2 regions of the Paenibacillus sp. sgz302148 genome follow, and region 1 is predicted to be linked to the other one. Evidence: predicted binding sites of a transcription regulator. Region 1 holds the regulator's gene; the other holds the start of a gene.
The links. The regulator NrdR, encoded in region 1, represses ribonucleotide reductase genes. The targets are predictions, from matches to a motif close to AACACNATATATNGTGTT.
Positions count from the first base shown of each region.

Region 2: a site for NrdR is predicted at 12,830-12,847, ahead of nrdI (class Ib ribonucleoside-diphosphate reductase assembly flavoprotein NrdI). Genes of this name have one in related genera too.

Region 1 covers NZ_JBVYOJ010000001.1:349,427-364,888, reverse strand. The annotation lists gene AC0LWM_RS01765 (GGDEF domain-containing protein) at 1-1,012, shown strand, start outside; gene AC0LWM_RS01760 (HAD family hydrolase) at 986-1,717, opposite strand; gene polA (DNA polymerase I) at 1,901-4,549, shown strand; gene mutM (DNA-formamidopyrimidine glycosylase) at 4,615-5,466, shown strand; gene AC0LWM_RS01745 (MntP/YtaF family protein) at 5,564-6,283, shown strand; gene coaE (dephospho-CoA kinase) at 6,305-6,901, shown strand; gene AC0LWM_RS01735 (lytic transglycosylase domain-containing protein) at 6,898-7,467, shown strand; gene AC0LWM_RS01730 (alpha/beta-type small acid-soluble spore protein) at 7,545-7,769, opposite strand; gene nrdR (transcriptional regulator NrdR) at 7,859-8,335, shown strand; tRNA gene AC0LWM_RS01720 (tRNA-Ala) at 8,404-8,479, shown strand; gene AC0LWM_RS01715 (hypothetical protein) at 9,016-9,714, shown strand; gene AC0LWM_RS01710 (MFS transporter) at 10,032-11,234, opposite strand; gene AC0LWM_RS01705 (TetR/AcrR family transcriptional regulator) at 11,401-11,976, shown strand; gene AC0LWM_RS01700 (TetR/AcrR family transcriptional regulator) at 12,327-12,923, shown strand; gene AC0LWM_RS01695 (S-layer homology domain-containing protein) at 12,954-15,462, shown strand, end outside.
Region 2 covers NZ_JBVYOJ010000001.1:33,273-48,734, forward strand. The annotation lists gene cimA (citramalate synthase) at 1-398, shown strand, start outside; gene AC0LWM_RS00155 (MOSC domain-containing protein) at 1,054-1,740, opposite strand; gene AC0LWM_RS00160 (cation diffusion facilitator family transporter) at 1,849-2,844, opposite strand; gene AC0LWM_RS00165 (hypothetical protein) at 3,135-3,284, shown strand; gene AC0LWM_RS00170 (hypothetical protein) at 3,452-3,859, opposite strand; gene AC0LWM_RS00175 (carbohydrate ABC transporter permease) at 3,880-4,701, opposite strand; gene AC0LWM_RS00180 (carbohydrate ABC transporter permease) at 4,775-5,632, opposite strand; gene AC0LWM_RS00185 (extracellular solute-binding protein) at 5,619-7,919, opposite strand; gene fur (ferric iron uptake transcriptional regulator) at 8,701-9,195, opposite strand; gene nrdF (class 1b ribonucleoside-diphosphate reductase subunit beta) at 9,301-10,257, opposite strand; gene nrdE (class 1b ribonucleoside-diphosphate reductase subunit alpha) at 10,293-12,377, opposite strand; gene nrdI (class Ib ribonucleoside-diphosphate reductase assembly flavoprotein NrdI) at 12,364-12,723, opposite strand; gene ybiA (riboflavin biosynthesis intermediates N-glycosidase) at 13,190-13,693, opposite strand; gene AC0LWM_RS00215 (hypothetical protein) at 13,916-14,716, opposite strand; gene AC0LWM_RS00220 (MerR family DNA-binding transcriptional regulator) at 14,960-15,462, shown strand, end outside.

The sequences.
Region 1 (15,462 bases):
CGGCTCTAAGCAGCTGTCGGGCTCGGCCTGGTCGATCGGGGAGCTGACGACGCCGGTTGAATCCTTTTCCCCTTCGGCAACGGCGGCTATGGTCGCGAACCATTTCAAGAAGCATCAAGACGAGTCGGGCACGGTCATTGTAGATCCAGAAGGGGTACCCGTCGGGCTAATGATGCGGGACCGGCTGTTCCAGATGCTTGCAGGCCAATACGGCGTCTCCTTGTTCTGGAACAAGCCGATCGGTACGCTGATGGATGCGCAGCCGCTTGTAGTGGACGAGCAGCTGCCGGTGGAGCAAGTATCGCAGATGGCGATGGCCCGGGAATACAGCCAGCTGTACGACATCGTGATCGTGACGAGGAACGGTCGGCTGCTCGGCATTGCATCGATTCGTACCATTCTGGAGGCGATTACGCAGCTTCGTCTCGAATCCGCGCGCGTAGCCAACCCGCTGACCGGTTTGCCGGGCAATTTGCAAATCAAGCTTGAATTGAACCGGCGTATTCTGGAAAACCGGCCATTCTCGGTCATTTATATCGATCTTGATTATTTCAAATGGTATAACGACCGATACGGCTTTCAAAAAGCCGACAAGCTTATCCAGTTTACGGCCGATGTCATGCAGCGGGCCGTGGGGAAATTCGGGGAGCCGCAAGATTTCATCGGGCATATCGGCGGGGACGATCTGATTATCGTCACGACGACGGCTCGTCCGAGCGAACTGTGCGAACAGCTGATCGAGCTGTTCGAAACCGGGGTCACGATGTTCTATGACGTGGATGAATGGACTTTCGTCGAAGATCGCGAAGGCCGTAGAATGGAGAGCAGGGGTGTTTCGATTTCCGTGGCGCTTATTCAGTGCGATTGCTCGATGGGCATTTCGGCAGAGCATATTTCCCAAGAAGCCGCCGCCGTCAAAAAACGGGCGAAAGCGATCCAAGGCAGCGTACATTGCATCGGTGTCGTATCCGGCTGCCAAGACGGCTTACAAAATGCGATTCAAATCGGCTAAATTGCTTACGGTAACGACAACGGCTTTTCCCAGCTTCGAAGGGGAAGGCTGTTTTTTCGTTCCTTTGCGGTTGATCCAGATCGCATCGATGCCTGCGCGAGCGGCTCCGGCCACATCGTTGCGCCACGAGTCACCGATCATGACACATTCTTCCGGCTTAACGCCGAGCTTATGGAGCGCCTTGTGGAAAATGGCCGGGTTCGGCTTTCGGATGCCGTCCGGCGATACGATAATATGGTCCTGCGGGATCTGGGCCGCCAGCTTCAGCTTATTCAGCTGCGACCATTGCTTACGCCGGTTGCCGTTAGAAATGATGCCGATCCGATAAGACTTCCCTAGCGCGTTGATCGTTTCCACGGCGTCGTCGTAGGGAACGACGCGACCCCGCGACAGCTGCTGAAGCCGTTCGTCCAGCTTGCGGATCGATTGCTCACTCGTGCTGATCGGCAGCGCCTGAAGCGCCTTGCGCAAGCAGTTCAGGTGATGCGCCCGCGCCGACAGGCCGCCGCCGCCGCGGGCGAACTCCGCTTGATAGCGAGCCCACAGCTGGCTTGGGTTCAAGTCGGTTGCGTCGCTCCAGCGGGCCGTTAATTCTTCGACCAGTTCGAAGAAGCATAGCTTCAACGTTTTGCGTTTATCCACGATCGTGTTATTCATATCGAAGAACAATACATTTTTCGGATTTTCAAAGGTGTAGTCTGACATTTTTCCTGCTCTCCTCCTGATAATCGGCTCTACAGATTAGCTTATGTCGGGTCGCGCCGCTCGGAAACCTATGGGTCAGATTGTATTTCCATAACTTGTCCGTCCTATGCTATGATAAGGAGAAGAGCGCTTACCGGCGTGCCGGTCAAGCCCATTAGGATGGATAGAAGCGAGGTGCCAGGCATGGACAAATTGATTGTGATCGACGGCAATAGCATCGCATACCGCGCTTTTTTTGCGCTGCCGTTGTTAAGCAACTCCAGCGGACTTCATACGAATGCAGTATACGGTTTTACGACGATGCTGTTAAAGCTCATCGAAGAGGAGAAACCTACCCACTTTCTCGTTGCGTTTGATGCGGGGAAAGCAACGTTTCGTCACGAAGGCTACAGCGAATATAAAGGCGGGCGGGAAAAAACGCCGTCGGAGCTTTCCGAACAATTTCCGCTGCTCAAGGATTTGCTGAAAGCTTTTTCGATTGCTCAGTACGAGCTGTCGGGTTACGAGGCCGACGACATTATCGGCACGCTCACGCGGATCGGCGATGAACAAAAGAAGAAGGTTGTTGTCGTTTCCGGCGATAAGGACATGCTGCAGCTTGCGTCGGAGCATGTGACGATCGCGCTTACCCGCAAAGGCATCAGCGAGGTGGAGCGCTACGGGCCGGAAGAGATTCGCGAGAAATACGGCCTGACGCCGAATCAGATCATCGATCTGAAAGGACTGATGGGCGATACGTCGGATAATATTCCGGGTATCCCCGGCGTCGGCGAGAAGACCGCATTAAAAATGCTGCACCAATTCGGCACCGTTGAGGAAGTGTTGGCGCATGCCGAAGAGCTTGGCGGCAAAATGAAAGAGAAAGTGAACGAGCATGCCGAATCCGCTCGGATGAGCAAGAAGCTTGCGACTATTTATCGGGAAGTGCCGCTCGAAAAAAGCTGGGATGAGCTTGCCTACAACGGCTATGAACAGCAGACGCTGGCGCAAGCCTTCGCCAAGCTGGAATTCAAGTCGCTCTTGGAGCGTCTGGATTTGTCGGTCGATCGTGCAGGCGAAGGGGTCGAGCAGGAGGAGCTGCACGTCGTAACCGTGGACGAAACGAACCTATCGACGGTAACCGATAAGCTCCCGGCAGTAGAGTCGATGCATGTGGAAGTGGTCGGCGAAAATCCGCACCATGCCGACCTGCCGGGCATTGCTCTTCATACGCCGGATGCGACCTATTACGTGCCGCTGCAGCTGCTGTTGTCCGGCGGCGCAGAGCCGATTCGCCGCTGGCTCGCCGACGAGAAGGTCGAGAAAACGTTGTACGACGCCCATCGGGCGGAGCTTGCGTTATCCTGGCACGGCATCGCGCTCAGAGGCATTACGTTCGATGCGCATTTGGCGGCATATTTGCTTGACCCGACCGAATCGAATCATACGATCAGCGGCGTAGCCCGCAAGCATGGTTTGCCGGCCGTTGCTCCGGATGAGGACGTATACGGCAAAGGCGCCAAATTCCGCATACCGGACGTAACCGTACTCAGCGAGCATGTCGGCCGGAAGGCATCCGCCGTTAATCGGATCGCGCCGCTGCAGAAGGCGGAGCTCGAGCGGAACGAAATGAACCGGCTGTTCTTCGACCTGGAGCTACCGTTGTCGGGCGTACTTGCCGGCATGGAGAAGCAGGGCATTCGAGCCGACGGCGCCGGTTTGCAGCAGCTTGGAGCCGAGCTTCAGCAGCAAATCGACGTATTGATGCGGCGGATCTATGACCTCGCGGGCATGGAATTCAATATTAATTCCACGAAGCAGCTCGGCGAGATTTTGTTCGAGAAGCTAGGGCTTCCCGCCTGGAAAAAAACAAAAACCGGATATTCGACGGATGCCGAAGTATTGGAGAAGCTTGCGCCGTACCATGAGATCGTAAGCAATATTCTGACTTACCGTCAGCTGGCGAAGCTGCAATCGACCTATGTCGAAGGCTTGCTCAAGGAAATTCGTACGGAGACGGGCAAGGTTCATACCTACTACCATCAGACGATTGCGGCGACGGGCCGTCTAAGCAGCCAGTTCCCGAACTTGCAGAACATCCCGATCCGGTTGGAGGAAGGCCGCAAAATCCGCAAAGTATTTGTTCCGTCCGAGCCGGGCTGGTACATTCTTGCCGCGGACTACTCGCAGATCGAGCTGCGCGTCTTGGCGCATATCTCGGGCGACGAGAAGCTGAAGGAAGCGTTCGTCAACAATATGGACATCCATACAAAGACAGCGATGGACGTCTTCGGCGTCGACGAGTCCGCGGTTGACGCGAACATGCGTCGCCAAGCGAAGGCCGTCAACTTCGGGATTGTTTACGGGATCAGCGATTATGGCTTATCGCAAAATTTGGACATTACCCGCAAGGATGCGGCGCAGTTTATCGAGCAATATTTTGCCGTGTTCCAAGGGGTTCGCAAATATATGGACGATATCGTGCAGGAAGCGCGCAATAACGGCTACGTCACGACGCTACTGGAGCGCCGCCGCTACTTGCCGGAGATCAAGGCTTCGAACTTCAACCTGCGTTCGTTCGCGGAGCGTACCGCGATGAACACGCCGATTCAAGGCACCGCCGCGGATATTATCAAGCTGGCTATGGTGCAGATGGCGGAAAGGCTTGAGCGCGAAGGGCTGCGCAGCCGGATGCTGCTCCAGGTGCATGACGAACTTGTATTCGAGGTGCCGGAGGAAGAGCTCGAATTGATGAAGAAGCTCGTTCCCGAGGTGATGGAGAGCGCGCTGCAGCTTGATGTGCCGCTCAGAGCCGATGTAAATTTCGGCGTGAACTGGTACGAGGCCAAATAAGGGAAATAACGGCAAATGGGCATCGGGCCGGCCTTTCGGGTATAATGTTTTTGAGGTGAGGGAGAATGCCGGAATTGCCGGAAGTGGAAACCGTTCGAAGAACGTTAAACGAATTGGTTGCAGGAAAACAAATCGAGCGGGTCACGGTCAACCTGGCCCGTATTATACAACGGCCGGACGATACGCAGCAGTTCAGTCTGATGCTGGCCGGACATACGATTGAAAGCGTTGAACGTAGAGGCAAGTTTCTTCGTCTTATTCTGGACGGGCTTGTCCTCGTTTCGCATTTGCGAATGGAAGGACGCTACGGCGTTTATCGCGCCGATGAGCCGGTCGAGAAGCATACGCACGTTATTTTTCATTTTACCGATGGCACCGAGCTCCGTTATAAGGATGTCCGACAATTCGGCACGATGCATGTCTTCGAGACGGGGCAGGAGTTCGTCCATCCACCTTTGAAGAAGCTGGGGCTCGAGCCGCTGGACGAAAGCTTTACATTCGATGCGTTCCGCAAGCGAATCGAAGGCCGGAAGACGAAAATCAAGCCTCTTCTGCTGAATCAGGAATATATCGTCGGCATCGGCAATATTTATGTCGATGAATCGTTATTTACGGCGGGCATCCATCCGGAGCGATCGGTGGAGTCTCTTGCGCCGGCCGAGCTGAAACGTCTGCATGAAGCGATCGTGAAGACGCTTCAGGAAGCGGTTGACGCAGGCGGATCATCGATCAAATCGTATGTGAACGGCCAAGGAGAGATGGGGATGTTCCAGCAGCAGCTTCAAGTATACGGCCGCAAGTCCGAGCCGTGTCCGCACTGTTCCCGGGCCATCGAAAAAACGGTTGTCGGAGGAAGAGGAACGCACATCTGCACCCATTGCCAGCCGCTCAAGCCAAAACGTGCGCGCGCCCGTTAATGCACCGATCCGTATGTTCCTCCATATGCTATAGGCATCAGACTACGTCATGGCGCCTTGCGGAGCATTCTCCGCCGGCAAGAGGAGGGATACGGTGCTGTTGCATTGGGTTTCGCTTTGTATATTGGCGTTTGCGGTCAGTTTGGACGGATTTGGCGTCGGAGTCATGTACGGTCTTCGCAAAATCAAAATACCGTTGTTGTCCGTTGCGATCATTTCGTGCTGTTCGGGTGTAATTATCTTCGTGTCGATGCAGATCGGCGTGCTGCTGCTCCAATTCATCTCGCCGGACTATGCCAAAGCGGTGGGAGCGATTATTTTAATCGGGATCGGCTGCTGGGCGCTTGTCCAAATGTTGCGGAATAAAGGCGAGGATCCGGAAACTTCCGCTTCCGGCAATATGCCTGATGCTGACGGAGGAGACCCTGTAGAGCAGACGGCATCCGATCAAGGTATGAAGTCGACTTCTACGGACAAAACCGTACTTCACATCGAGCTGAAGAGGCTCGGTTTAGTCATTCAGATCTTACGTACGCCGTCGATTGCGGACGTCGACCGCTCCGGTACGATCTCTGCATCGGAGGCGACGCTGCTTGGCGTAGCATTATCGCTCGACGCATTTGGCGCGGGAATCGGCGCGGCTTTGCTCGGTTTTTCGCCGCTGCTGACATCGGCCGTCATTGCTTTGGCCAGCGGAACGTTCATCTGGATGGGGCTGCGGATCGGATTTTTGTTCTCCGGTTTTCGCTGGATGCGAAGATTATCGATTATTCCGGGATGCGTATTGATTCTTATGGGCATTATGAAATTGTTCTAGCTTTGGAAGTGGGTGATCGTGATGAACATTGGATTGACCGGCGGAATCGCCACAGGAAAAAGCACAGTAGCCGCAAGCCTCGTTCGCCGCGGCGCTCGTCTCGTTGACGCCGACCAAATCGCCAGGGAGGTTGTGCTCCCCGGCAGTCCGACGCTTGCGGAAGTGGCTCTTCGCTTCGGGCAAGATATCCTGCAGGAGGACGGAACGCTGGATCGGAAGAAACTCGGCAGTATCGTATTTGCCGATGCTTCAAGGCGCAAGGAGTTGGAATCGATCTTGCATCCCGCCATTCGGGCGATCATGCGAGAGAGGATGCATCAATACGAAACCGAAACGCCGGAACGGCTCGTCGTCGTGGATATACCGCTTTTGTATGAATCGGGTCTGGAGCATATGGTTTCGGAAGTTATGGTTGTGTATGTGCCGCGAGAGCTGCAGCTGAAGCGGCTTATGGAGCGGGACAAGCTCAACCCGGAGCAAGCGGAAAGCCGGCTGAACGCCCAGATGGATATCGAGTCGAAGAAAATGAGAGCAGACTACGTCATAGACAACAGCGGGACTTTGGAGCAAACGGAACAACAGCTGGACCGGTTTTGGCGGGAGAAGACGAAACGATGACGATATTGCGAAAAAAACGCGTATACGCCATCATGCTGGTTTTGCTCATGGGGGTTTTATATTATAATTCCAACTGGATCGGCCGATGGCTGTACCCGATTTATTATAAGCCGGACATTCTCGTCAGCTCGAAAACCCATGAGGTGGATCCGTTCCTCATTGCGGCCATCATTCGGGTGGAAACGAATTACAAAACCGATCAAGTGTCCAAAAAAGGCGCCGTCGGCATCATGCAGCTTATGCCGGATACGGCGAAATGGATTATCGAAAAACGCGGTTTATCCTCCGTCAAGCTGCAGGACGTTGAATCCCGTCCGGAAATCAGCATCGAGCTCGGCACCTGGTATTTGCAATGGCTGCACAAGCAATTTGGCGGAAACCGGATTGCAGTCATTGCTTCGTATAATGCGGGGCAAGGCAACGTGAAGAAGTGGATTCAGAACGGTGTATGGGATGGCAAGCTTGAATCGGTTGACAAAGTGCCGTTCGGCGAAACAAGACACTATGTACAACGCGTCATTTATTATTATAATAAATATACCGACATCTATGCGGAGTTCGAATAAAACGGAAAAGAAGCATTGGACAGGCTGTTTGTGACAGCTTGAGCCAACGCTCCTTTTGTTACAACGCTTCAGGTCAATTAACGAGCTTGACCCGAAAGTTGTTGCTCGGCGATTTGCACCAGACGACGGGTAATGTTACCCCCGATCGCACCGGCGTCGCGAGTAGCCATGTTGCCCATGTAGCCATCTTGAGGAATGGCGATGCCAAGCTCTTGGGCTACTTCATATTTCAATTGGTCCAAAGCAGCATTAGCTTGAGGAACGACAAGTTGATTGCTGGAACGAGATTGTCCTGCGGCCATTTGTTTTCACCTCCTTAGCGGTTGGTAGTTGTATTATGTACGTTTTTAGACAGTTCATTACAGGTAAGGTATGGGAGCGATTTAAAAGTATGAAATGTCCTTTTTGCGATTATTCCGGAACGAAGGTGCTTGATTCCCGTCCGGCTAACGAAAATAAATCGATCCGCCGCCGCCGCGAATGCGAGAAGTGCAGCCGTCGCTTCACCACGTTCGAAATGGTCGAAGAAACGCCGCTGATCGTGATCAAGAAGGACGGCAGCCGCGAGGAATTCAGCCGTGACAAAATTTTGCGCGGACTGATCCGGGCATGCGAGAAACGTCCCGTATCGATTGAACGTCTCGAAGTAATCGTATCCGAAGTAGAGAAAGATCTGCGGAACACCGCGAGCGCAGAGGTGGAAAGCCGCGATATCGGCGAATTCGTCATGGAGCAGTTGTACCCCATCGACGAAGTAGCCTACGTGCGATTTGCATCGGTGTACCGTCAGTTCAAAGATATCAATATGTTTATGAAAGAACTGACACATCTGCTTGCCAAGCACCACTTGGACGGAGCGGGAAAATAAGTGCGGGAAGATGATCCGATATATTGACAACGCTTCATTGCCTATGGTATGATCATTTTTGTCGTCACGGGGCCATAGCTCAGCTGGGAGAGCGCATCGCTGGCAGCGATGAGGTCAGGGGTTCGATCCCCCTTGGCTCCACCATAATTAATCAACGGGTAGCCTTGTAGGGCTGTTTTTTTTGCAACAATGATGGTGAAAGATTTGTACTGCGAGAGGTTTACTGCAATAGGTTTGTACCGCGGCAGGTTTGTACCGCGGCAGGTTTGTACGATAAATCGTACAAGTGACCCTGGTTTTGGTGTGATTAGAGCCATTATGTACGATAAATCTTACAAGTGACCCTGATTTTGATGTGGTTAGAGCCATTATGTACGATAAATCGTACAAGTGACCCTGGTTTTGGTGTGGTTAGAGTCATTATGTACGATAAATCGTACAAGTGACCCTGGTTTGATGTGGTTAGAGCCATTAAGTACGATTTATCGCACAAAATGCGGTCGGGTGGCGACGAAATCATGGATTTTGTACGAAGAATCGTTTGAAAAGGTTTGGTTGGACCGATAACGGTTGAGTTTTATACGATATTTCACTCAAAGTGGCGAAGCACGCCCCGATGATCCTGTACCGTGCAGGATTAATCGGGGCGTTTTTTTATTCCATTCCAGGAGGCGAAGAGATTGAGCTTTGAATTCGAACATGCGAAGTGGATTAAATGGCATTTAAGCAGGCGTCATGGAGAGCGGAAGGACGCACTGATGCGGGGACACGGTTATGGGAATCGAATGTTTGTCGAGAAAATTTGGTGGTCGCTCATGGGACATTTTATCGGGCTGCATCCGGAGTACGAGGTGATGGATTGGCGGGGGCGATCTTATTTTGTAGACTTTATGTGGAATGTGGGAGGAAACCGCTTTGCGTTTGAAATTATGGATTACGGATCACATGGCAAAGACCGCTCGAAGTATCGGTTGGATTTGAACCGCGGGTTGTTTCTGCAATCCCAACAATATCAAGTCATTGCGATCTCATTCGACGAGATGAAAGAAAACCCGTCATTCATTGAAGTCATACTCCGGAATATGTTGGCCCCATATTTGCTTCAGCAACAAAGCAAAACGCACTGGTTTCGCGTCCCTTTTGCAAAATTGAACGACAACTTATGCGTTTCGCCATCCGTCACAATCGAATCATTCGTCCCACGGAAGCGGCAAGGGAGCTGGAGCTTCATAAACAAACTGTCATTAAATATTGCCGCATGCTTGTTCAGAAAGATAGGCTTCGACCGGTACCAGCCGGAACAACAGGGAAGATCTATCATTACGAATACTTGGGATCGATCCAAAGCCCCGATTTGCAATGAGTGTTTCGGCATCTAAGATCTGATCGGTCTGGGTAAATCAATTTACAATCATTTCATGCGGCGTTGAATTCTACAACTAAGTTTGCCCTCGTCAAGTATGCATTGTCAGAAGGTGAAATAAAGGATTCAACATCCCCTTGGCTCCATCAAACAAAAAACACGCCAAGTCAGGCGTGTTTTTTGTGTTTGGTGGTAGCCGCTTAGGGGGCGGTCCGCGCACAAGCGTTAGCGAAGGAGCACGGCATCGAAATTTAACCACTAGCAATACATCTCTGAAGTGACTTCCCCGTAACCTTTAATGAGATTTTCGATACCCCGGGGTTCGCCTTGCGTTCAATCTATCCTGGTTGTTTTTTTCTCGGTGAAAAAGTAAACCAAAGCGAAGAGCGGCAAGATGGTTCCAAGGAGAGATGCCAGCTTCCAACCCCCCTGGGTATAAGACCAGCCGCCCAAAGACGAGCCGATAGCTCCGCCTATAAAGAAAATGGACATGAATAGTCCGTTTAGGCGTCCTCTTGCTTCACTTCCTAACGAATAAATCGCACGTTGACTAATAACAAGGTTTCCCGACACGGCCATGTCGAGTGTAATTGCGGATACAAAGAGTAGAATGAGAGCAAGGGTTGAATGGCTTTGGAACAGATAGATGAGCAAAAATGACAAGACAGCTACGATCATGGCTAACCCCGTTAACAATTTGCTCCAGCCTTTGTCCGCCAATCTTCCGGCAATTGGCGCAGCAATTGCGCCACCCACGCCAACTAGCGCAAACCATGCAATGCCTCGCTGGGACATTCCGAAATCATCTGCCAAATGTAAAGGGACGACAGTCCAAAATAGGCTGAAGGCTCCAAATAAACAAGCTTGATACAAGGCGCGACGTCGTAATGCAGGCGTTTGTCGTAATATAGTGCCTAGAGAGAGAATTAGCTTTTTGTAGCGTACCGTAGGAATCGGCTTGCGCTCCGGAAGAGCATACGCCAACAGAGCAGTCAGTAGAGAGATCACAATGGCTGATAAAACAAATATGGCTCTCCAGCCCCAGAGACTGGTTATAAAGCTTGCCAACGGCCGGGCAAACATAATTCCTAATAAGAGACCGCTCATCACATTACCGACCACGCGGCCGCGCTGTTCGTCAGACGCTAAATTGGCGGCGAAGGGTACCAAAATTTGGGCTACTACAGATCCAATTCCAATAAAAAGAGACGCGATCAAAAACAACGGCGCATTGGGCGCGAACGCGGCAGTTAGCAGTGCGCCAACGGCAACCATAAGCATGATAACCGTAAGCCGCCGATTTTCGATGATGTCGCTTAGCGGTACGATGAACAGCAGCCCGACTACATAACCGATTTGGGTCAATGTAACAATTAATCCTGCTGCCGTAGAAGTCAGGCCGGTTGCATCGCTGATAGGGCCTACCAGAGTTTGAGCGTAATAAAGATTGGCAGCGATAAGACCGCACGCGGCTGCCAACAGAAATATCATCCAACTAGAAATACGGCTGTCTTGATGAACTTGTTCATTTTGCATAATGATCCTCCTCTTAAATACTGAACGTTTAGTTTTATAAATAATTTAACCCAATAATATACTGTACGTATGGTTTTGTAAATAGGCTTTTATTTATTCCTTGTCTTTTGTATACTAAACGTATAGTTTTTAGCGCATGAGACGATAACAAAGGAGGAGGATTCAAGTGCAGGGGAAAAGAGGGCGTCCGCGCAACGTGGAAACGCAAAACTCCATCCTTTCCGCTTCCTATGATTTATTGTTGGAAAATGGTTTTGGGGCGGTTACGGTAGAAAAAATCGCTGATCGTGCCAAGGTCAGCAAAGCTACGATCTATAAATGGTGGCCTAATAAGGCTGCAGTGGTGATGGACGGTTATTTATCCGCCGCGGCTGCAAGACTGCCTGTGCCGGATACAGGATCGGTATTCCAGGATATTCTGGAGCATGCCACGAATTTGGCTCGGTTTATGATAACCCGCGAGGGCTCGATTTTTCTGGAGATCATAGGCGAAGGGCAGGATGATTCTGCATTGGCGGAGGCATATCGGACCCGCTATATACAGCCTCGCCGGCTGGAGGTTCGTGGTATTTTGGATAGGGGGCTTCAGCGTGGAGAGTTGAAGAATCTAGATACCGCATTATGCACGGATCTCATTTACGGGCCGATTTTCTACCGCTTGTTAGTTACGGGTGATTTGATTGACGATAACTATATAAGACAGTTGGTAACCCTTGCCTTTGAAGGTATGCGTTCGATTTGAGCTTCGTCAGCAAGTTAAATGAAGGATTCAATATCCCCCTTGGCTCCACCAAACAAAAACACGCCGAATATGGCGTGTTTTTTGTTTGGTAGAATCAGTTCGACATTAAAGGTTTCCGCGCCTTGGGGAGAAGGATTGCTACTGGATCATCCGCGTGCAGAGAGTAAAAGAATTCTTCGATGTATATGATTTCGGACGTGTACGCTTTTGTATCTACTGCAAAAGCCCTACTGTTTTTTTCTATTTTTTTCTTGACGAATGACATTTTTCGCCATTAAAATACATACTGTACGGAATGTAATTAATTTAAGAGAGTCTGAATGACTCACATCCTAGTAGGAGAGAGCGGTTTGAAGAAGAATAAATTTCAATTAAAAAGAGAAGCGACTTATCAACTGCTCCTCGAAGCCGGTATGAAGTGTTTCTCCAAAAAAGGTTTCGCGTCGACGACGCTGGGAGACATCGTGGAACAGACCGGCCATACGAAAGGGGCATTTTATGTTCATTTCAAGAGTAAAGAAGAATTATTCTTGAAAGTGCTGGATTACCAAATCCAAATAACGAGCGGCTGGACGGACATACCGAAGGAGTATGACCCAGCAGATACAACGCTTGATGAAGTCATTACGATCACGCTTACGCGGCTGGGCCAAATGCTGCATGGGGTCGATAATTGGATCATCGTGCTGGCCGATTTCCATCAACAAACGAAATACGATGCTGAAATCCAGAGCATGCTTAGGCAGAAGTATCGGGAATGGGTTTCGGGTATCGAGCAATTGATTATTGTATTGCAGGAGAAAGGATGGATTGATAAGAACAAAGATCCCGTACTGATCGCGAAGCAAGTGATTTCTTTCAATGAAGGGTTTACGATCTTTTCCGTTTTATTCGGAGAGACGGATACGAAGGTGCTTATCCAAGGGCTTGTTAAGCTGATGTCTTAATCGACATAACTATAAAGAGGGGAAAAGAAAATGAGGAAAATGACGAAGCTGCGGTTTAGAAGACTGACAACGGTACTGCTTGCACTAACACTCGTATTGGGGGTTTTCCCGGGACTCGGACCCAAGAAGTCGGAAGCGGCAATCGATGCGCCCGCAGCGGGAAGCGCCAATGACGGCGTGGATTTTAAGGCAACAGGGCTGCTTGCGCCGAGCAGCTATATTTATTATGGATATATGGGGATGCCAAAAGACTTCAAGGGCTCTGCTCAACAAAACAGTCCCATTCTATGGAATGTCATGGGAGAAGAGCCGGCGAAATATGACAATACAGGTGCCCCCTTGTCAACCAATAACCCCGACCAATTGGTATTGTTCTCAAACTATATCTTAAATAGGATGGCATTTAATCCGGCATTGAACAGCGCATGGGCAGATTCCCCTGTGCGTATCTGGCTGAACGAGACTTTTCTGTCGAATCAGTTTAATGCCGGTGAACGAACCTATACCGTTCAGACCATTAATTTGCAAACGAAAGACATCGTTTCAAATAATCCATCCTATACCAGCGACTATATGTACATATTAGCAACAGATGATTTTGGTGGTGATAAAGTTAGTTGGTCGTCCAATTATGCACCTAACAAACAGCTTGGCAACAAAAGCGGAACTTTTATCGGCGGCACTCCATTTTCTTATCATTTGCGTTCTCCTTTCAATACGGAAGCTACAGCATATGTCAATGAACTCGGTGAACTTAAAGCTGGGTACGCTGACGGTTTGAGCGGTGTTCGACCCGCTTTTAAACTTGACCCTACCTCGGTCGTTTTTGCATCGCAAATTGTGACGGATGCGGGCGACGGAATGGGCACCATGACGGCGGATTCGAACTATATCGCAGGCACAGGAGGTTCGAAACATTATAAACTAACGGTATTGGGCGGAAGCAGCAGTTCGAATCCGTACAAGCTGACAAACCTCATAAATTCCATTACGAACGCCTCCATGTCAAGCTCCACCGAGATTTCTGCCAAGGCTGACGGCAGTTTTCTATTATCCGGCACAACCTCTGCAACTGGCGGCCTGAACGGCAGCTATACGATCAACTACAAGCTCGTCGATTCGAATCGAAAAATTGTCGCATACGGCGTAGCCAACAATAACGCCTCTGTCTCAGGCAGAGACATGGTAATAACCATTCCGAGCAACAAAATTGACGGTAGCCCCTTTGCTTCAAACGAACAGTTGACCGCTTATGTTTGGCTGCAAAAGAATAATCCGGTGAACTCCAATGAAACGTCACAGCCATTACATTTTATAGTGAATCTTACGAGCAGCGATGACGATGCGCCGAATCTTTCGCACGTTTCCCCGTCCGTTACCAATACAACTGCCATTTCCGTAACAACCACCGAAAAGGGGCCGATTTATTTGGTGCCCGCCGCGACGAACCCGAGTGTTGCCGCTTTTGAAAACACGATCGGTTCAACCGGTAAAAAAATTATCGTTTCGGCACCAGTTGCTTCTTTAACTGTGCCGGTCACCGGACTTGCGGATGGCGCCTATAAACTTTACGCCGTAGATGAGGCGGGAAATATTTCGACGGCCGAGAGCATTACGATCGACAACAAGTCGCCAACCGTTACTCTGTCAAGCTTTCCAGCAAGTACGGTAAACGCTGCTTTCCCGATTACCATAGTTTTCAATGAAGCTGTAACCGGCTTTGATGGAAGCGGCATTACCGTCGATAACGGTGAGGTTTCAAACTTGGTACCTGTCACTGCATCGACTTATACTGCCACGATCTCCCCGATTAAGAGCAGTCAGGCTGTGACGGTAAAAGTTGCGGCGAACGCAGCTTTCGATGAAGCCGGAAACGGCAATACGGTGTCCGACACCTTTAGCGTCATGTACGACGCGACCAAGCCTACCGTTACATTCGGCGGATTTGCAGACAATCAGACGTTCATCGCTCCGCCAACCTCGGTTACCGTTACAGTCAACGAAGCGGTATATTGGGTGGCAGACGGCACTCCGATAACTTCTTCCAATGCGACTTCACTCCTAAGCATGGAGAAGGATGGCGTATCATTATCGGATTACACACTGAGCTATGATGAGGCATCCCGAAGGTTTACCTTAACTTTTAACGGCACTCTGGACGATGGCGTCTATAAGGTAATAGTTGCTGGAAATAAGGTGAAAAACGCCATTAATAACACGCTAGACGAAGCAAGTTCAATCTTTACCGTAGCAGTCCCTGTTGTTTCCGGTATTTCCGTTCATCCAACAAGCCTTTCAAGCGCCGCGGGCAACGTGACAGCCACGATAACAGGTGCAAATCTTACCGGGCAATCTATAAAAGTATTTGTAGACGGAGCGGAAGCCGCCACAGCCAACGTCGGCAGTGCCACAAGTGCGGCTGCAACCGTCACGATTCCGAAGAATACAACCACAAGCGTTAAAAATCATATTTTAAAGGTGTACCTTAATGGTGTGGAGGTTGCAGGCAAGACAGCAACAGTAACAGTCAGCGGCGAGC
Region 2 (15,462 bases), 320 kb from region 1:
GGCTCGACCAAAGTGTGTCCTCGGAAGCCACCGTCAAGCTGAGGGTCGGCAACGAAACGGTGTTTACGGTCGCGGAAGGCAACGGTCCGGTCAACGCGCTTGACAATGCTTTGCGCAAGGCGCTTATTCAATTTTTCCCGAATATTGCCGACATGCATTTGTCCGACTACAAAGTGCGCGTCATCGACGAGAAGGACGCAACCGCCGGCAAAGTGCGCGTACTGATCGAATCTACCGGCTTCCAGAATACGTGGAGCACGGTAGGGGTTTCGAGCAACGTCATCGAAGCGAGCTGGGAAGCGCTCATTGACAGTATCCGTTACGCGCTCATCGGCCAAGCGATGGTATCGCAGAACAAAGAAGAGGCGCGCGAGCGGCTCGGCCTGATCAATCACTGAGCCGGATCGGCGGTAGTGTGATTGAGCCATACGGATTATAGTTTGGTCAACCTACGATTATATCGATGATGTTGGGTCAACCAAAGAGCCTATCGATGGTGCTTGGTCAACCTACGAGCCATATCGATGGTGATGGGGTCAACTAAAGAGCTATATCGGTGGTGTTTGGTCACCCTACGAGCCATATCGATGGGGTTTCGCGTCAGCCATAGAGCCATATTGGCAGTATTATGTACCAAAGCTGCAAATGTGCAGTTATTTCTTACGAAAACATCCGAGCGAGCGAAAATACCTGCAAAAGTGCATCAATTTGGTATTAAGAGCCGCTTCGATCTGGCATGTGCGCAAAATAGGTGTATTTTCGCAGGTATCGGCCGGCTTCGAGCAAATCAGAAAAGAATAAATGTACAATTGCAGGTATTTCTGCATCTCCAGGCTAGATAAACAAAAAGGTCTCGTTCGACCGGTTAACCGGCGTTCGAGACCTTTTTGCTTCTTAGATCGTGAGAAATTTCTCACTCAAACGATCAATCTATACTCTCGTTGTTTGGACTACCCGAGCACTTTTCTCACATTTCCGATCATATGAGGGCTTTCCCGGAATTTCGTATGCGGATTTTATTATAGCCGCAAAATTTCCGCTTCCACGGTAGCATTATTTTTGTCCTATCAATCGCTCGGACGCATCGGTCTGCATCCCGTTCAGCCGTTTCGTCGCAGTCTTGCGCCAACTTTCCGATAATACTTCCACCGCAAGCAGCCTGCTCAATCCTTCAGACCCGTCGAGATCGTTATGCATGACGTCGTTGGCATACGCAACCGTCAACGCCTGGGGATGGCACTCAAGCCGCACCAGATCGTCGCCCGGCGACACGACGCCTTCCTGAAGGACGCGGAAGTAGAAACCCGTATATCCCGTATGCTGTACTTTTAGCGGCATGGCGGGATCGCCGTATTTGACCCCGATTTTGAAGCATGGCTGACGCGGCTGGCTAACCTGTACGATGGCCCCGCCCAGTCGAAACGTATCGCCGATGCATACCTGATTTTCCAACAAACCTTGAATCGTCAAGTTTTCGCCGAAAGCGCCGAAGCGAAGCTTCTGACCCAGCTCTTGCTCCCAATAAGGGTAATGCTCGAACGCATAAACGCAAACCGCTTTGTCAGGCCCCCCATGATGAACGCGATCGGCTTGTCCGTCCCCGTCGAAGTTCGTTTGCGTCAGCATGATTGGAACGGTCACCGGATCTTTATAGATGCCCGTAGCCACTTCCTTGTTCTGAAAAGGGACGGTTTTCGGCAAACCGATATTGATGGAAACGACTTCGATTGTTATGGTCATCCCTCTTACCCTCGCCCTCCCGGAAAATATTTCTCCATTATACCCGATGACCACCGCCATGGGAACCGAATAGGCAAAAAAGGATCCGCCTCAGCGAATCCTTTTCCGTTATTCCGATCTATGTTGAATCGGAACCCAGTTTTTCACGCCGTTATCTTCAATAATACCAAGCGTAACGTCCGTAATGTCCGGGTCCTTCAGCAATTGTTCGCGGATTTTGAATTTGATGTCGTCCGCATCGGCGAGCGACAAGCCGGATTTCAGTTCGATCAGGCCGTCAACGTGGTAATAGCGGCCTTCCTGCATGACCCGCATCTGGTAGATATCCGTTACGCTAGCCTCGGCAAAAATAATATCCGCCACCTTCTGCTCGACGTCAGGCGGTGCGGCAACGCCGATTAACCCCACCATGTTGTCGTAACCGATTCGGAATGCGACTGCGATCATCAGCAGACCGATCAATATCGACGAAACGCCGTCCAGCATGGCAAAATCGGTTAACGCCGTCACGACGACGGCAATTAATGCAAGAAGCGCTCCTAGCGAAGCAACCAAATCCTCGTAAAATACAAGCCGAGTCGGAGGCGCCGCGCGGTTTACGTTTTTGAAGGCGCTGCCGATCACGCCGAGCCCTCTGGCTGACGCGCGCGATTCGTGTACGATTTCTTTCATCGCCTTTAACAGTACATAACCGTCTACGGAAAGCGACAGCACCAACACCCCGAAATTGAGCCAGAATCCCGAGGAGTGAACCGGGTTCCGAATCAGATGAATGCCTTCGACAATCGTTTCGTACGCCATAATCGTCACGACGATTACCGCTACCATACAGAACAGGTTAATGACTCGACCGAATCCTGTCGGAAATCGGCGCGTCGGTTTCTTCTCAGCCAAGACGCTTCCCGTAAATACGAAGGCTTGGTTGACGGCGTCGGCGATCGAATGCATCATCGATGCGAACATCGCTCCGTTGCCCGTAATCCCCGCCGCAACGCCTTTCATCGCCGCTAGAAACGTGTTACCGACCGCTGCTGCCGCAGATGACGTATTTCCTTTCTTGATTAAACTCCATAATTTGTCTCGTTCTTCCGGCTCTGGATCCATTGTAAAAAATCGTTCCTCCTAGATTTTTAGATATGACTACAAACAATGTATACGTGGAAAACGCGTTTTGCGTTTCATATCTATCACCCCAATATACTCATAAAAAAAGCCCGCGCCCAGCTGGGCGCAGACTATATATCGACATGCTATCGCAAAGGCTAGTCGACTTTAACCGAACGACTTGGCGCAGACCGCGCTTATACTGTTTTTTCCCGACGCGCTTCGCATGATCGAACAATCGATGCCCTTTAGCGCGCCTGCGACGAACTCCGGCAGGAGCTCCGGGGCACATGCGAAACATGGTGTCCCGTCGCGCGTCGGCTGCTTGGCGATCCGTTCGTCGTACGAAGGTTGGCCCTGGTCCGAAAGAGCGAGGCAGCGCAATCGTCTTGATGCCCGACTCGCGCATCTCCCGCATCCGCCGGATGAACGCCGCTTGATTGCCGCCTTCGTATAAGTCGGAGATGAGAATAAAAAATCTGATCATGCTCCTGCGACAAGATGTTCAATTTATCGTACGTCGAATTTAAGATGATCATCATCTACACATCTTCGGTTCTCATAGGATTGTCCCGTCAACCATTCGGACGTGTCGGTCAGCATCCCGTCATGATTGTAGAACGAAAACTCTCTGATTATTAGACAAGACTGGAGAGGGATAAAGAACAACTGTTTTCGTATTATTGATATTTATAGTAGGATCCATAAAGGCAATCGCTGTAACCGAATGGTCCTGCTGGATAACTTCTATTTCTGTTTTGAACGCATACAGTCCATCCAACCAGTAATTATTACTTTTCTTGATCATGAAAATATACGATTTTCCTTCTTCCTCCTTGATCGCTTCCTTTGGTACTGTAAACTCGTAGAGGTTTCCCCCTATATATCGGCTGCTTATTTCGGTTGTGTTTACTTGGGTAAAGGGGAGCAATTCATACTTGACGCACAAACTGAGTCCGAGCATGAACACAAGAGCAAGCAGCCCGGTCATTTTCCCCAAAAACGGCACCCGCACTTAAGTCCCCCTCCTGTATACTATCGCCCTTTATGTTGAACGCCGGCCAACGAAATTTGTAATCCGTTCATGATATATCGATAGTTCATGCCGTAGATGATGATAATGGGCAGCAAAAACAAGACGGCAGGCACGAAGATTTCAGCCGGATTATTCTCCAGCGACTGTCTAAGCATGATGGACAAAGGCATTAGATCCACGTTAGAAAGAAAAACAAGAGGCTGCTCTATCATATTCCATGAATCGATAAAATAAAGGAGCCCGATGGACCATAATCCATGTTTCATCAGTGGGATCACAACGTGCCATATGAGCCTGAACGTACCCGCTCCATCCACTCGTGCCGCCTCGAAAAGTTCGTAAGGTATGCGTATGATATACAGATATAGCATAACAACCGAGAAAGGAATAAACAATTGTGGGACAATAATCGCTAATGGGCTGTCTAATATTTTGAAATAATGAAGAGTTAAAAAAGATGGTACCATCGTGATTTGAAAAGGCATCATCATAATGATCATGTAAATCGGAATAATGGCGTGGCGGCCTGGTATTTTAAAAACAGATAGCGCTATTGCCGCGGGGAATGCCAGTAATAACTGTCCGATAGTCATGAAGATGGTGTACGAAAATGAATTCAGAAATGCAACTGAAAATTTGAGGCTTTCACCTCCGATATGAGCATAAGTCGAGAAATCAAATTCAAACCGAAAAAGCTGACGATCCGCGTATTTATTAAAAATGCCGGATAAGACTAGCTGTATCGCATCTGTCTTTGTTATAGAGTATACAACCAAGACGAAGAGCGGGAACAGCAATAAGGTTGCCAGTACTGTAATCATAAACAACCGTGTGATGGTGATCGTCCTTATGATTTTCATTGTTTAGCAGATACCACACTTCCTGTATTCTTGCTTAATATTGAAAATAAGCCGAACGATTTGCTCGAATCAATAGGCCAATGATCACGGCAGTAACAGTTGCCATAACCGTTGCCGAAGCTGTTAATGCATCCAGATTAAGCTTTTGAAACTGATTGTTCATGAAGTGTTGGACTAAATAAATCGATTTGGGTGGATAGGCGCCGAACAGAGCGTAAGCTTCCTTGAATATTTTGAAATTAAAAAAGAATCCAAGAACGGCGACAAACAAAATTTCAGGCAGAATAAGCGGTAAGGTCAAATATATGAATTTTTTGGATTTTCCGGCTCCATCAATCGATGCGGCTTCATATAAATCAACAGGCAACGACTGCAACCCTCCGATAAACAGAAAAATCGGGTAAGCACAATATTTCATCAAAAAAATGCTGATGATTGGAATCAATAAAAGTGTACTATCCATCCAATTCTGATAGGGGATCCCTGCCAATCGATAGAGCCCAACGTTGACAAATCCAAAATCACCGAAAAGGAGAGTCCATATGTATGCAATGGAAGCGGTCGGTATCGCGTAATTGATTACAAAAGCATGAAGCACAACGGAGCCGCTTGTTGCATAGCGGTGAACATACATCGCAATTGTGAATGAAACAATGATCAGGAGCGGTACAGTCAACAAGGTTAAGAAGAGTGTATTTCCAGCCGCCAGCCTGAATGCTTCGTTGTTCATCAAGTTCACATAATTGGCAGTGCCGAACCTGGAATCTATCATAAAACTTTGATAGACAGCCCACAGGAAGGGAATGATGTAAAAAATCATCACTCCCCCTAGATGAGGAAGAATCAATAATAACGCAATACCGTGTCTTCTCCGCCATTTATTCTTTTTCATATAACCACAGCTTCTCCTGAATCGTTCGAATAGCGGTTTCCTTATCCGTTGTTCCGTTAATATATTGTTTCGTTGTATCGAATATGGCATTTGCAATTCGATAATCTAAGTCTTGCAGCACGTTCAGATTTTCTACAATCGTTTGCAGTTGCTGAATCGCTTCTTTCCGCTGCTCGGTTGTCCCTAATTGCTCGTTCATATCCTCAAACGTCTTCTTGAATATAAGATTGACCGGATATGCATGCTCCGATAGGAAAATAATGAACTTCAACGCTTCTTCTTTGACTTTGCTGTCTTTATTGATGGCATATCCGTCCTGAAGATATAAGTAATGTTGACCCGATATCTGTGAAGCGGGATTTGGTAGCAATAGCTTTTCTGTAGCAATTAAATCGATATAATTCGGAAAACTCATAGGGATAAACGGCATCACATGAAATAAAGGCTTTTCTTTGGGTGGGTTGGCATAGTCGCTTGGCATACTAACTACCTTCATCATGTCGAGGAAGTCGCTTAGCAATTGTTTTTGCATGTCCAGCTTTCCTTGAGTCTCCAGCAGATCGGATTGAAATGCACTGAAGATTTCGCCGCAGGAAAATTGTATGGGATCCGGACCATCGAAGTACCAGGACTTTACGTCCGGATTTTTTTTCTTCGCTTCCATGGAAAGTTGAATAAGATCGTTCCATTTATATTGAATAGGATTCAAATTCTTCGCCGCCTCCTTGTCGGCAAGATTAACGCTCATCAATATTCTGGCCGGAAAGATCATCCGTTTGCCGTCTATTCTGAAGGCTTCAAGTATGTTGGACAAATATCGCTCCTTCTCCTTGTTCCATAGTTCCGGAGCGATTTGATCCAAATCTGCGAAATATCCTTTTTTGCTATACTCCCGGAAGGGCAATAATTGAACAGCCATAATGTCCCACTCAGATTTGTTCGTGAACAACTGCAGATTGACAAATTGACTATAATCCTCCGGTTTAAATTCTTCGATATCTTTGCGGTAATAGGTGAGATTGATATCGACCTGAGGATTCATCTGTTCGTATTGGGCTATTTTTTGTTCAAGATTGCCCTCGATGAAAGGTACATATAAGGTTACCTTTGTTTTGCTCGCCTTTTCTGCTTCAAGCTCAGCAATACGCTTGGCTCGATCATTTCCCGATAATGTACGGTACGAATAAATCTTATGAATTTGCGGTTCCACGCCGGTAGCAATCATGTAAACAAGCATTGTATCAGGCTGTTCTAGCAAGAAGTATCCGGGTTTAAGAAACTGATCACCCTTAAAGATTTTCGAGTTGTTGGTTCCAGCAGAATATTCATTGAAATCAATGACTTCTCCCAATTCCTTCCCGTCTCGACCGAAAGATAATACTTTGTCGTTCGAAGCAACGAAGATTTGCTGCTTATCTTTCTCGAAATAAACGTTTACCGGCAAAAAATTATCTCTGAACTCGCTGCTCCATTTAATTTTTTTGTTCAATAGATCATAAGTAATAACAAACTTATTTCCTGCCCGGTCTTGAATCAGGGCTATCTCATTCTCGTCTACTATATCAACAGCAATAATTCTTCCGCTTGGCAGCAGCTGTTCACGCTCGTTCATGGCATCAACAGCTTTGGTAGATGGAACCGCAAGTTCTTCGACCGTCTTCCCCTCCCGATCCATAATTTGAATTCCGGTATCGGCTATGAGAATAAATCGATTGTCTTGTGCAATGAGCTTGCTCGATATCATATCGGTGATTTTTTTCGGTTCGTCGAGCGCGATCTTTTGCTTCAATAGGCCTTCTTTGTTATAAACGTAAATCATCTTTCTCCCTAGTGGAAAAGGATGATCATTTTTCTTCACGATTTCGTGATGAAGCACGTACAAATTCGATTGATTATCGACATCATAAACGAGGCGAACACCAATGGTTAACTGGCCATAAGGATCATCCATTTTCTGAACCAATGTTGAGAATTGAACCAAACTGCCCACATCATTCTTGATTGGTTTGATCGTTGTAAATGTGGGATCCGTAAAAGCTAAATGATAGGTCTGATCTTTAGGGTCTATATAGGAACAAATAAACATTTCTTTGTCAACTTGCTTAAGAGAGAGGAATTGCGTACCTTCAGGAAGCGGAATTTCTTTCTCTTCATATAAGGTTCCGTGCTCGTCCTTTGGTGTGTTAACGGTTTCGACCTTTTGATCCGAATCATCACAACCTGCCAGTAATAGAAACAGGAAGAGCAGCGAGTATATCAAATTTCTGATTATATTTTGCTTCATCATCTAATCAACTCCTACCCACAGGATAGAGATTTTTAGAAGAAGGAGCTAACTCAAAAGAGTAAGCTCCTCTTTTTTTGAAACTTATTACAAGGCAATTATACCATCAAGATTTCCACTATAATAACCAGTGTAGGTTATTTCGATTACACACTTAGAACTAGTCCCAGTAGTCCACCAATGATATGGCGAACTTTCCGACGAGGCGTATTTATAAAGTGTTCCTGTATGCGTCTGACCATGGTCAACTAGTTGAACGTATATGGATGGATGATTATTGTCGTTACCCCAACTATAGGAGGATGAGATTAAATTACTATGAGAGTGACTGGAATCGTACGTATAAACTCTCGTCCATGTATTATCGCGCGAGGTATTATAATTGTATATAGTATGCGCGAACGCACTAGTTGAGATGCTTAAGCAGAGCACAGTTGCAAAAACCATACTGATTAATTTCTTCAAAGTTTACCATCTCCTTTTTAATAATTGATGTAATTCTTATAAGAGTGTATCTGGCCAGATAATCCTCTATAAGGTAATTTAATATACAATATAACCCATGTCAATGGATTCCATGTAAATAGTTTCCTATTTTATGGGACTTATTGGGTGAATTGTTGTTCATCAGGAAATAAAATGATGTAAATGATAAATGCCGAAATTCGGTTATTTCTATGGGATAAGGTAACCGGCGTTGGATAGTTGCAAGAAAAAGAGCCTCCACTTTGAGATGAAGGCTCTTCTATCTATCATTATTCCTAGTAATTGAGTCTGCAGCTCCTTATTCCCGCTCACTATCGCCATTCTCCGCCTCGGCCGCGGCTTTTCTTCTGCACATCCGGCATACGCCTTGAAAGTCCAGCCGATGATCGAGGACGTGAAACCCGTACTCGCGCTCCAGTCGCTCTTCGAGCGGCCCCAGCCAGTCGTCCTTGATCTCCTCGACATACCCGCATTTCACGCAGATCAAATGATGATGGTGATGCGCGTGATTGTCGTTGCGCAAGTCAAAACGGGCCACGCCGTCGCCGAAATTGATTTTTTTGACGATATGAAGCTCGCTCAGCAACTCCAGCGTCCGGTACACGGTCGCAAGGCCGATGTCAGGATAACTCGCTTTGACCAGAATATATACTTCCTCCGCGCTTAAATGCTCCTCTTCGTTCTCCAGCAGCACCCGCGCCGTCGCTTCGCGCTGCAGCGTCAGCTTATAACCTTTAGCCGTTAATTGCTGTTTGATTTTATCGATTTGCGTCATAATCGCTTGTGGTTGCATCCTAATTGCTCCCTCTGCCCTGCTCAAACAAGCCCTTGTTTGTAATGATTCCAATCTTATTATAAATTTACGGAATCATTAAAGTCAAAAGGTTTATGACAAATCTCAAAAATCAAAGCGGAAATCGTCGTCGGTCAACGTCTCGACATGGATCGTGCGCACATAACCGTTGCCCTTCTTCGAGAAAAAGTCGTGCTGCTTCGTCCGCGTGCTAATGCCGTTGAGTACGATCGGGTTGATCTCTTCCTCTGCAAACGGAGGCTCCATCCCAAGGTTCATGAACGCTTTGTTCGCGTTATAGCGCAGGAACGCTTTGACTTCATCGGCGAGGCCGATCGAGGCGTATAGCTGCTCCGTGTATTGCTCTTCGTTCTCGTGCAGGTAATGGAGCAATCCGTTCAGCGTTTCCGTGACCGCTTGTTGCTCCTCTTCGTCCAGCTCCGCGAACACCTCCTGCGCAAGGACGCCAACGTATAGCCCATGAATACTTTCGTCGCGCAGAATCAGGTCGATGATTTCGCCGCTGCTCGTCATTTTGCCTTGGCCGGCCAAGTAAAGCGGGTAGAAGAAGCCGCTGTAGAACAAGTAGCTTTCCAGCAGCACCGAGGCGGCCATCGCCAAGTACAAGTCTTTGCGCGTCTCGATGCCCTTGTAATATTGCGAGATCGTCTCTGCCTTCACCTGGAGATGGCGGTTGCTCTCCACCCAACTGAAGACATTGTCGATTTCTTCGGTCGTCGCCAGCGTCGTGAAGATGCTGCTGTACGACTTCGCGTGGATTTGCTCCATCATGCCCATGAAGCCAAGCACCGCTTTACGCTGCAGCCCCTCGACATGCTCCAGTATTTTAGGCATGCCGACGCCGCCTTGAACGGTATCGAGCAGCGTTAAGCCGCCGAGCACCTTCATATAGGTGTCCTGCTCCGCTTCGGACAGCGTGAGCCAGGACATTTTGTCGTCGGACAGAGGAATTTCTTCGTCGGTCCAAAATTGCATTATATTTTGATTCCAGAACATGATCGAAAAATCATCGTCCGGACGGTTCCAATTGACAGCTTTCAATGTTGCTTCCTCCCAATCTCCGTCTACCCTCTAGCTTAAACGGAGCAGCTAATGCATTCCTCGACGGACAACCGGTTCGTCCGCGTGTAATAAAGCGACTTCAAGCCTTTGCGGGCGGCATAGATGTAATAGCGCGCCAGCTGTCTCGTCGTCACGTCACTGTTGACGTGAAGCACGGTGGAGATGCCTTGGTCGACATGCTCTTGAATGACGGAGATCAAATCCAGCACTTTGAACTGGTCCATATGATAAGCCGATTTATAGTAAAAATAATTTTCACGGCTCATATATGGCATCGGGTAATACGTCGTCGAGTTGGCGTATGTGCGCGTTTCGATTTGCTCGACGATCGGCATAACGCTGGACGTCGCGTTCTGGATATACGAAATGCTTTGCGTCGGCGCAATTGCCAGCCGGTACGCATGATACAGTCCATGCTGCCGCACCGCGGCCTTCAGCTCGTTCCAATCTTGCGGAGACGGGATGTGCATCCCTTCGAACAGCGTCTTCACCTTGTCCGTAACCGGACGGAAATCCGTTTCCGTATATTTGTCAAAATATGCGCCGCTTGCGTATTCCGAGCGCTCGAATCCTTCGAAGGAGACGCCGGTCAGCTTGGCGATATCCATGCTTTTTTCGATCGAATAATAGTTCATCATCATGAAAAACGTACGGGCAAAATCTTTCGCTTCTTCGCTTTCGTACGCGATCTTGTTTTTCGCCAAATACCCGTGCAGGTTCATGGCGCCGAGACCGACGGAATGCAGCTCGCGGTTCGCCTTGACAACGCCCGGGGCGTTGGCGACCGTCGTCATGTCGCTGACCGCGGTCAAGGCGATCATCCCTTCGTGCACCGATTCCCGCAGCTTCTTCCGTTCCATGACGTTGACGATGTTGAGCGAAGCGAGGTTGCAGCTAATGTCGCGTCGGATTTGATCCGGCTCGTCGTAGTCACCGATTTCCGATGTCTCCTGAAGCTGGAATATTTCCGTGCACAGGTTCGACATTTTGATCGTGCCGATGCCTTTGAGCGCATGCGAACTGTTCGCGTTGCTGCGGTTCATCATATAAGGATAACCGGACTCCAGCTGGATCGTGGCGATTTTCACCATCATGTCACGGGCGCTCAGCACGACCTTCTTCTGTACGCGATCGTCAGCGAGCAGCACGTCGTACATCTCGTCGATATTCATGTCGTCCAGATGCTGCCCGTAGGCCTTGTACACCGAATAAGGGGCAAAGACGTGCAGCGGTTTGTTTTCTTCGGCAAGCTTATAAAATTTGTCCGGCACGATCAGGCCGATGGACAAAGTTTTGATGCGCGATTTTTCGTCGGCGTTAATCTTCTTGCTGTCCAGAAACTCCATGACGTCCCAGCCGAAAATATTGTAATAAGCCGCTCCGGAGCCTTTGCGCTGCCCCATCTGATCCGCGTAGGAGAACGCATCCTCCATCAGCTTCAGCACCGGCATAATGCCTTTAGCGGCGCCCTCGACGCCTTTGATCGGCTCGCCGCGTCCGCGAAGCTTGGACAAATTGACGGCAACGCCGCCGCCGATCTTCGACAGCTGCATGCAGGTACCGAGCACGTAGTTGATCGAGTTGAGCGCATCGTCCATTTCCAGCAGGAAGCACGAAACCATCTCGCCGCGGCGGCTCTTGCCCGCGTTCAGGAACGTCGGCGTCGCCGGCTGCAGACGCTGCTCCATCATCGATACCGCCAGCGCTCTTGCGGCATTCGCATCGCCCCGTCCGAGATACAACGCCACGATGGCGACCCGGTCAGGGTAATGCTCCAAATATAACGAGCGGTCGTTGCTTTTCACCGCGTAATCGGTATAAAACTTCGAAGCCGCCATATAGGAAGGGAATTCGAAATTATAGCTGTGGGTAATGCGATATATGTCATCGACGTCCTCGAAGGCATAGCGCTTGTAGACATCCTCATAATAGTCGTTGTCGATCATGTAACGTACTTTTTCCGTCGTGCTTGTGAAACGGACGCTCTTCTTGTGCACGTCCTCCATGAACTCCCGGACCGCCTCGCGGTCTTTATCCAATTGAAAAAAGCCGTCCTCGCCTTTTTGCATTAATAAGTTGTTCAGCTCAATATGACGCAACTGCGTTCACTCCCATCAAAAATCGTTCCACGTCTTGCCGCGTTCCGGACAGCTCGAACTTGTTGATGACCGGGACGCCGTATTGCTCGGAAATGCGATCCGCGCTGCGCGCAAAGCCTTCGCCCCAATTGCGGTTGCCGCTGGCAGATACGCCGACGAGCTTGCCGTAATTCCGATTTAAGAAAGAAACAACTTTATCCGGCACTTGGCCGAAGCCCGTCGTGTACGTGACCAGCACGAACGGTTCTTCCAATACCGTCGTGTCGTCAATTTGAACCGTAGGCATGTTTAACTTTCCGACAAATCGTTTCACGTTTCCCGTCTTGGAAGCATATGCAATCACCATGCAGCCCGTCTCCCCTCAATGATTATTAACGCAGTAAAAACGCGCCGTATAGGCGCATTATCCCTTCATATCACGGTTCTCTTAAGATGAACATTTACGATGTTTTCCAACAATATGTAGTGGGTAATTACAAATCTATATCAAGATGTTGCGTTTGTCAATGAAATAAATACCTTTTTTTCTGGTATAAATAAGGGGGAGAAGAGAGCCTCAACTTCGCTGGAAAAGCCAGTAAAACAAGCAAAAGCCGGAGTTTATCCCCCGGCTTTCGACCTGTTTTTACCCAAAAAAATATTTTTTATTCCGTTGGCGATTGTGTCGTTTTTTCGAATCATTTGCAACACGGCACACAAGATGTAGTACGGAGACAATGGCATGAAAATTCGAAAATACATTTTCCAACCCGTGTACCGCATGTACCGGGCAGACCGAGGGCAAATATGTACCGAATTGCTCCTATCAAGGATCACGTATCGAGAGTTCGAGAAGCTTGCCGCTCCCGAAGGAGATCCTCCCGCAGCTGTGTCAAGATTTCTCCCAGCCAATTCGTGCCGCGCCATGTTCGGCGATTCCGGATTCTCGGATCGTCCTCGAGCAAGCCGACACCCCAAATCCGGTCCGTCGGGCTCGCTTCCACCAGCGTTGTCCCTTGCGTCTCCAGCAGCTTTTGCAACAGGTTGGCGTTTTGCGTGAACTTGGCCTTATTGCCGTCGTAAACAATTGATTTGCAGCGCTCTTCCCAAAGCTTCTTATTGAAATTGCGCACCTGCCTGCCAAATTCCTTCTGCTCGCGCGGATGCTGCGCTTTCAGTATGCGCTCCCCCGCTTCCCGATCCTCGAACAATAACGCCTTCATGTACATCATATATTGCTCCGCGCAATTGAATCGGATGCCGTCTACGACAAACAAAGCCGGATGCCACTGCGAGAAAGGCGATTGCGTACGGTAAAAATAAGTGAATTTCTCCATCTCTAGACCTCACATTCGTACGATAAGATTGTTATGATATTACCTTCGCGCTCATGATGGCATCTTCCTTCCCATCGGCGTATTACAGTTTGCATATAATCATACATTCCTGCAGCAATAGGCGAGACGAATAAACAAAAAACCGCGCAAATGCGCGGCTCAAGATTTAGTCCTAATCGAACATGATGCTGTAAAGGATCATGACACTTAACCGTTCACGTTTTATTTTTGCTGGTTTGGAAATGCCGTATCCCCTGCTTCGATTTGTTCCCTGAGCTTCAATCGCTCCTCGGTCTTCAGTATCGGGCAATAATAACATTTGACCCCGCCTTCCCGCTTGTAAACCATACAGCAAGCCGAGCGGACCATGAGCGGCGTACCGGGCTGATACGGGTTGTCGATAAACTTCGGGGTATGTTGAAACGGCTTCCGCTTTCGGTTGAACGTACCGCCGGGCAATCCGCAGAGAAGCTCGAAATCGTCTTGAAGCCGCTGCAGCTCCGGCCCTTCGGGCATCGTCGGCCTGGCGTAATCCATCGTATAAGCCGCGGTAGAACCATATTGGTTCCAAATCAGATCAGGCTTGAATCTTCCCGCGGCGGCTGCCGATTCGATCAAGGGATTCATGTCTTCCTTGAAGAAACGGTCCCATTCCGCTTCAACCGCTTGTCGGCGCCCTTCATCCGGCAATTCCGTCCATCGGATTTCGCCCAGCTTCAAGACATACTGACCCATCTCCCCTAGTGCTTCCAATTGAAACGTGATATTGGTCAATGATAAATCGAGGATTCTGCCGTATAGAGACATCACTCTTTGCTTCATGTCGATTAACCCGTACACAGCGGTTCCGAAGAACGACACGGCCAGCTCCAATCCAGTTCCTTTGACGATTCTCGAGTACTTCGTTAACAGTTCAAGCATAGTCTCCCGGTTCAACAAATCGGCGGCAGGTACGGCATGCCTCGGGAACTCCGATCCTCGGGTTGATATTCGTAAATAAGTTTCGGCGAATGTAAGATCCATTGAATCCCTCCTATTCAATTACGGCCAAGTTGTTCGTTTTCGGAGATGAAACGATTCCTCGTCTTCAGGTTCGAATGACCCGCCGAAGTCTCTTGACCGTTTGGTATTCACATTGTATAACATACATGCAAAACTCAAAGTTCGGATTCGTAACTGCCGTCCATCTAAGGAATCTCTTATTCAAAGTATGAAGTGCAGCTTTAAGGTTATCGTTTAACCCATTCGTTCGATAGGAGGATTATCATGACGATCAAGCCGGCCGATATCGCCAAAAGATTGCGAATCAGCACCAATGCGCTTCGGCATTACGAGGAATGGGGAATCATACCGCAAGTCGAACGTACATCCAATGGGTATCGTATCTATACGGAAGAACATCGGGCTTATTTCGAATGCATCCGCGCAATGCGACTCGGTTTCGGCATGGAGCTTACGGTTGATGCGATGCGTTTGATGGTGCAGAGGAAGTTTGACGAAGCGATGTGGGCGGTCAACGAAGCGCAAGCCGGGCTGAACCGGAAGAAACTGATGGCCGAGAAGACGGTGCAGGCGCTCGATGCGGCGGAATTAGATCAGATGGATACAAGAAAAATCAAGCGTGGGCTGACAATTGGGGAAGTATCGAAGGAAACGTCGATTCCGGCATCCGCAATCCGGCATTGGGAGAAGATGGGGCTCCTCGATATTTCGCGAGATAAGGAAAGCGGATATCGCACGTTCGAACCGAAGCAAGTCCGCAAAATACT